DNA from 3 places in the Peribacillus sp. P4_B1 genome. Region 3 is predicted to be linked to each of the others. Evidence: riboswitches for the same ligand, from Rfam matches in the RefSeq annotation. Region 3 holds a riboswitch; each other region holds the start of a gene.
The links. A riboswitch is a leader RNA that binds a small molecule or an ion and turns the genes downstream of it on or off. The one in region 3 is predicted to bind cyclic di-AMP.
Positions count from the first base shown of each region.

Region 1: it holds a riboswitch for cyclic di-AMP, as region 3 does, so the genes downstream of both, AC1DVK_RS20855 (cation:dicarboxylate symporter family transporter) here and AC1DVK_RS16080 (TrkH family potassium uptake protein) in region 3, are expected to answer to the same signal.
Region 2: it holds a riboswitch for cyclic di-AMP, as region 3 does, so the genes downstream of both, AC1DVK_RS06245 (APC family permease) here and AC1DVK_RS16080 (TrkH family potassium uptake protein) in region 3, are expected to answer to the same signal.

Region 1 is NZ_JBFUHM010000045.1:24,643-26,917, reverse strand. Features, by position in the region: gene AC1DVK_RS20860 (efflux RND transporter periplasmic adaptor subunit) at 1-274, shown strand, start outside; cyclic di-AMP (ydaO/yuaA leader) riboswitch at 476-625, shown strand; gene AC1DVK_RS20855 (cation:dicarboxylate symporter family transporter) at 798-2,057, shown strand.
Region 2 is NZ_JBFUHM010000008.1:11,442-13,716, forward strand. Features, by position in the region: gene AC1DVK_RS06245 (APC family permease) at 1-1,376, opposite strand, end outside; cyclic di-AMP (ydaO/yuaA leader) riboswitch at 1,511-1,654, opposite strand; gene AC1DVK_RS06250 (GtrA family protein) at 2,064-2,275, opposite strand, start outside.
Region 3 is NZ_JBFUHM010000027.1:35,286-37,560, reverse strand. Features, by position in the region: gene AC1DVK_RS16080 (TrkH family potassium uptake protein) at 1-995, opposite strand, end outside; cyclic di-AMP (ydaO/yuaA leader) riboswitch at 1,138-1,280, opposite strand; gene AC1DVK_RS16075 (hypothetical protein) at 1,611-1,802, shown strand; gene AC1DVK_RS16070 (MFS transporter) at 2,264-2,275, shown strand, end outside.

The sequences.
Region 1 (2,275 bases), on a different contig from region 3:
TTACCAAAAAAGGCCGCATGTCTACAAATTGACTAAAAAAGGCTATGTGGATAAACACTACATTTCAAAAGGGCTTAAAGCAGAAGGTAAGCAGGAACTAATAAAGGGACCGTCAGTAGGTGATGTCATCCTGCTAGAACCGAATAGGGTAGCGAAGAACCATTCTTATTTTATTACCCCAATTCAATTTGAAAAAGTGAAAATTGCAACTTATAAAAAATTCACCTCTAGGGAAAAAGTAAGGTATCTGTTACTTGGCATTTTGGAAAAATAACTGCTTCTTTCATAAAGAAAGGGGATGTCAAATTAGTTATTATTTATATATCCATATAGCTTAAATGACTAAAAATCGGGAAGTGTAATACTTGGTGAAATCATCTAAAATGCAGAATATTCAGATATATTTAAAGACTTTTTCTAAAATGGATGAGAATAAACATTTACAGATTAACCTTTTTAGTATAATATTTTATTATAAGTTAACTCGCTTAATCTTATTCCAAGAACGGGGGAACCATTTTTGTGGATTTTATTCCACTAGGGGTGAATTCAGAAATGAAAGGGCAAATTGTGTTTCCAATTCCTAACCCGACAGCTAACCTCGTCAGCGTCTTTAAGGGAACATGTGTGAATATTCACGCCAATATGAAATCGACACATGAAGTGTCTTTTTTTTCGGCGTAAAGACAGAGTTTTTCAAAAAAAGAAAAATTACTTTCTTTCTATTAGTATCTTGTTTCCCTTACCGAGACAAAACGTTTTTGCATCAAAGACTTTATGGAAGGTGAGGAAAGTATATGAAGAAATTCAAGTTAAGTTTAGCTAGCCAAATTTTCATTGGTTTAATTCTAGGGATTATCGTTGGTGCCATTTTTTATGGTAATGAGACGGCCCAAAACTTTTTACAGCCATTCGGAGACATTTTCCTACGAATGATTAAAATGATTGTTGTGCCAATCATTGTATCAAGTCTTATCGTTGCAGTTGCGGGTGTAGGTGATTTAAAAGCAGTAGGTAAACTAGGAGCTAAATCACTTTCATACTTTGTGGCGGTAACTATGATTGCGATTGCTGTTGGTTTAATTTCCGCTAATATCATCCAGCCTGGTGCTGGCGTAAATATGAATCATCTGGAAAAAACTGACATCTCCACTTATGTTGATACAGCAGAAACTAAGCAGCATGAATCATTTGTAGATACACTTGTTCACATTGTACCATCCAATCCAGTACAAGCTATGGTACAAGGCGATATGTTAGCGATTATTTTCTTCTCCGTATTGTTTGGACTAAGTATTGCCGCGATCGGTGAAAAAGGTAAACCAGTATTCCGTTTCTTCCAAGGTACAGCAGAAGGAATGTTCTACCTAACTAATATGGTCATGAAATTTGCTCCTATTGGGGTATTTGCACTAATCGGTGTGACCATCTCCAAGTTCGGTTTGGAATCTTTAATTCCGTTAGGTAAGTTAGCGCTTTCTGTATACGGAACAATGATTTTCTTTGTAATTGTCGTTCTGGGTCTTATTGCAAAATTTGTAGGATTCAATATCTTTACATTGATTAAACTTCTAAAAGAAGAATTGATACTTGCGTTCTCTACAGCAAGTTCAGAAGCGGTTCTTCCGAAACTTATGGAAAAAATGGAAAAAGCGGGATGTCCGAAACATATAGCTACATTTGTTATTCCGACTGGATACTCTTTTAACCTTGATGGTTCAACATTATACCAAGCGTTGGCAGCTATCTTCATCGCTCAAATGTACGGAATCGATTTAAGTGCTTATGAGCAAATTACGCTAATGCTAGTGTTAATGATCACGTCTAAGGGTATTGCGGGTGTACCAGGTGTATCCTTCGTAGTTCTTTTAGCGACATTAGGAACAGTTGGTATTCCTATTGAAGGTTTAGCATTTATTGCCGGTATCGACCGTATTCTTGATATGGGACGTACAGTAGTAAACGTTATCGGTAATTCACTTGCAGCAATCGTCATCTCTAAATGGGAAGGTCAATTCAACCCTCCTTCCGATAAAGAATTAGAACAAGTTTCTTAATACAAAAAATCCAGAGTGATATGTCACTCTGGATTTTTTGTGTTTGAAAAGCGTATCCTTTATATTTGACGTGCCAGAAGGTGCAAACGAAAAGTTTTTTAAAGGGAAACTTCCACATGAAAAGAATTAATGATAAAACCTTATTCAATTTTACCCGTCGTCAATTCCTCCAACTCTTTATTTTTCACTATTATGGATATTTAAAATTATCGAGTTCG
Region 2 (2,275 bases), on a different contig from region 3:
TGGTCTCCGACTGCTTCATAATGCTTCCTAATTCGATGAAAAATTAAAATGATGATAGGTAAAAAAATCAAAACAGGCCAAACCTGAGTAAATTTGGTTAAAAAGAATATCATCGTGACGATAAAACTAATAGTGGCACCAATTGAATTAATGGTTAATTTCATGATCCAGCCTTTTGGCTTTTCGCGTATCCATTTGACAATCATCCCTGTCTGGGAAAACGTAAATGGAATAAATACCCCTACCGCATAAAGTGGAATAAGATTTTCTGTATGTCCCCCAAATGCGACTATTAAGATGATGGATGCAAGTCCTAGTATGATAATTCCATTGGAATATCCTAATCGGTCCCCTCTAATCGTAAACGCCCTTGGTATGAATTTATCTTTTGCAAGATTCACCGCAAGCAAGGGGAAAGCGGAATAGCCAGTATTGGCAGCAAGAATCAAGATCAATGCAGTCGTACCTTGAATGAAGAAATACATGAAATTCCGACCAAAGATCTCTTCAGCAATCTGCGAGACGACCGTTACCTCTGCGCTAGGAACAATGCTTAAATAGTAGGCTAAGAATACGATTCCCGTAAATAATACAGCCAGTAAGGAACCCATAGCTATTAAAGTTTTTGCAGCATTATTCGGAGCTGGGTCTTTAAAGTTCGGAATCGCATTGGAAATCGCTTCGACTCCTGTCAATGCGGAGCTTCCTGATGCAAATGCCCTTAGCAGTATGAATAAACTGATGCCCGCTACTGGAGTCCCGATTGGCGCGTGTAATTCCGGTGAGACTCCACCTGTCAGGATTTTGTAAATTCCTACACCAATCAAGATGAACAACGCTAAAACGAATAGATACACCGGATAGGCCAAAACAGAGGCCGACTCTGTAACCCCTCTTAGGTTAAGGATGGTGAGCAGAAATACAAAAACGATGGCTATGCCTACATTATATGCATGAAGGCTGGGAAAGGCGGACGTGATGGCATCCGTACCTGCAGAAACACTTACAGCTACAGTTAAAATATAATCGACCAATAAGGATCCTCCAGCTATCAACCCTGGATTGATACCTAAATTGTTTTTTGAAACCACATAGGCTCCCCCGCCATGAGGATAAGCAAAAATGATTTGTCTATAGGACAAGATCAATGCAGCCAACAGTAACAATACTCCGATGGCGATGGGTATGGAATACCAGAATGCCGCAGCACCGACCGTGATCAGAACGATTAATATTTGCTCCGGTCCATAAGCAACCGAAGACAAAGCATCAGAAGATAATATTGCCAAAGCCTTGGTTTTGTTAAGCTTTTGATCACCTAGTGCATTTGATTTTAAAGGTCTCCCGATCAAAAACCTCTTTATAGAAGATAACATCAAGAATTCACCACCATTTTTAAGTTATAAGTTTATATTACCCAGCTATAGGAAAAACAAAAAAATGGAAAAATGCCCACAAGTCATAACTAAATAGACCTGTAGACATCCACTTTTTTGTCTAACAAGCTCCACTTCCCTCTCATATAACGCTTACGAGGTTAGCTGTCGGATTCGGACCTAAGAGTAGCCCTACCTTGAAAGGATTCACCCCTTGGATTGTTAAAATAATCCCATAACGGGTCCCCCGTACCATAAGGTTTAAGCGATTTAGAAATACGAAACTGTTGATTATCATACTCCGGTGAAATAGAAAAGTAAATGAAAATTTTGCACAGTAAAATAATAATTTATTTTGAGTGAGGCTTTGTTCTGACTTATATAACATAAGTCATCCAAGTGCATGATTCGAAGGTAGGAAAAAGGTGAATAACTTGTTAAAAAAGAGAAACTTCCCAATCAATTTTTAAGAAATGAAAGAACAAAACGGTGGGTACTTAAAGGGGAAAATTACCGAATTACGAAACTGTTTAAATCTCTAATTTATTAACGGTTCACCTTTCTTATTAAAAGGATCTGCCCCCGCTTGGATAGGTTTGCAATATATAAACTCCACGCTGAAAATCAAAAATTCGCTTCATGAAATCCACTTTGATTTCCATCCAAAGGGGCATTCTTTGATTCTAATCAGTTCCTTCCTTCTTGAATTGTTCCCAAATTGCTTTTTTTAAAGACAAAGTATTTCTGGCCAATATAGTTCAGTACTGTATAAAAGATTGTTCCGATAAGTACAGCCACATTTTGCTGAATGGAAAAATGAACGGATGCTTCCAAGGATTCTGCAATGGCTTGTCCTAAAGAATAAGCGGCGTAATAACAAATCAGGATGACGCAAAAGA
Region 3 (2,275 bases):
GTTCCGATAAGCGTCGCAAATGTGGTTGTTTTAATCCCGCCGCCAGTCGATCCGGGTGAAGCCCCAACGAACATCAAGAAAATGATGAGCAGTAATGTGGGTTGAGTCAAATCAGGGATATTCAGCGTATTGGAGCCGGCCGTCCTTGGTGAAACCGATTGAAATAGAGACGATAACGTTTTACCCATGAAAGATAAAGGCTGCAATGTCTTGGCATTACCGAACTCGAATAAAAAGATTAAAATTGCGCCGGCGATTGTAAGTGTCAGGCTAGTCATCAGAACAACCTTCGTATGTACGGATAAACGATGGGTATCACGATATTCGTATAGTTCATTCATCACGATAAAACCTATTCCGCCAAACGTGATCAGGAAGGCGACCGTAAGGGTTACGAATGGATCCGATACATAAGGGGTCAAGCTCTTGAATTCTCCCATCAAATCAAAACCGGCATTATTGAAATTCGATATGGAATGAAAAACCCCGTAATAGATCGCTTTGCCGATTGGCATGTCAAAAGAAAAGCGAATCGATAAGATAAGGGCACCCATGGCTTCAATGATGGCCGTGAAAATTAAAAGCCGTTTTACTAACTTGACTATACCTGCCATGGAAAGATTATTTAAGGATTCCTGCAAGAGTAACCTGCCTTTTAAAGAAATCCTTTTGCCTAAAAGGAAAAAGAAAAACGTCGCAAATGACATGAATCCTAAGCCGCCTATCTGAATCAGTGTTAAGATGACCAATTCACCAAAGGTGGTGAAGGTCGTTCCCGTATCCACTACGACAAGTCCTGTTACACATGTAGCGGAGGTTGAGGTGAATAAAGCATCCAGAAAAGCAAGGCCATTCCCATTTTCAGTAGAAATCGGCAGGGTCAGCAAATAGGCCCCAATAAGTATCAGGGTGGCAAAGCCTAGTACAAGGATTTTTGGCGGATCGAATAATTTTTTTGCTTTTATCAATTGATCATCCCTACCTAAAAATGACATGTGTAAAACTGTATGAATATCTTAACCATCAATCCTGTTATCAAATCTTTTTTAAGCATAATAAAAAGACCTGCGTAAACATCGAACAGCTATTTTGTCACAAAAAGCGTGCAAAAAAAGCTCCCGAAATAGGCGGTCTTATGACCTCCTTCGCTTTAGCCGACGAAGTTAGCTGACGGGTAGGATGGCGAAAGAGCTGATCTCATCCCTTCTGCATGGCAGAATTAACCCCAAATGATTGGGTCCTCCGTACTCAATTCCTTTGAGTTTTGGCCGAAATATATTAAATTGATAAACGTATTCTACTCCCAACATTTAGCAGTTGTAAACCCCTAAATTGTAAAAAAATATTTCTTTAATAAAACTGAAAATTTACGTTTTATTTACATTGATAAAACGTATTGACAAATATTAGTTAGCACATTATGATAGGTTCGATTAATCCGATTATGATAACAGTTTCGGTGTACTTGATTCAACACTTTCTAGCTGAACAGGTCATGGGCAATCAATGTTATTAATATATATAAACTATTTTTCTTTTGAAAAGCATAGAAAAAGTCAATGCATTCGTATTTAAAGGTTCCAGACATTTTATAAAAAAGGCGGGCAATTATGGAGAAGACGTTCAATAGATATGTTATTAACGCTACAGGCAAGGGTGGCCAGACATATTTAACACAATGCCAGGATAAAGATGCACTAAGGAAATGGATAGCCGATCATGAGGACCAAATCATAATGAATGAGTTAAGGATAACGGATAAGAAAAAGAATCCGTTATTAAAATTGTTTTCCCTAAAGTAAATCAGCTGAATCCAAACATTCATTTAACGGTATTCAATTATGTCATTCCTGTGTCTTATTCGGGAACGCTGAGCGAAAAATTCCTATCTTGTTTTGCTTTCAAACTCATTTAATTTTGAATGAGTTTTTTTGTTTTGAAAATCATAACATTTACAAAATTATACCATTAATGTTAAAGTTTAGGGTAAATGTGATTCCGATGAGAAAAAAGTAAATGAAACGCAACTTTCCAGTGCGCTTGGTAAACTGGAAAGGAGTAACGGGGATGTATTGAAGCTTAAAGGGAGTTCCCATTATAGTGCATAGTTATTGCATGCTGTTAATGCAATACGGCATAAGATTAATAATGGTGACATATTAATTGGCACCGTTCTATTGATCCCGTCCCCAAGACGCATTTCTTGTGGACGGTTTTTTTTATTGTTTTTATATTTTCTTTCTAAGGAGGGGAAGCGTTGACATTGAGAAATTCA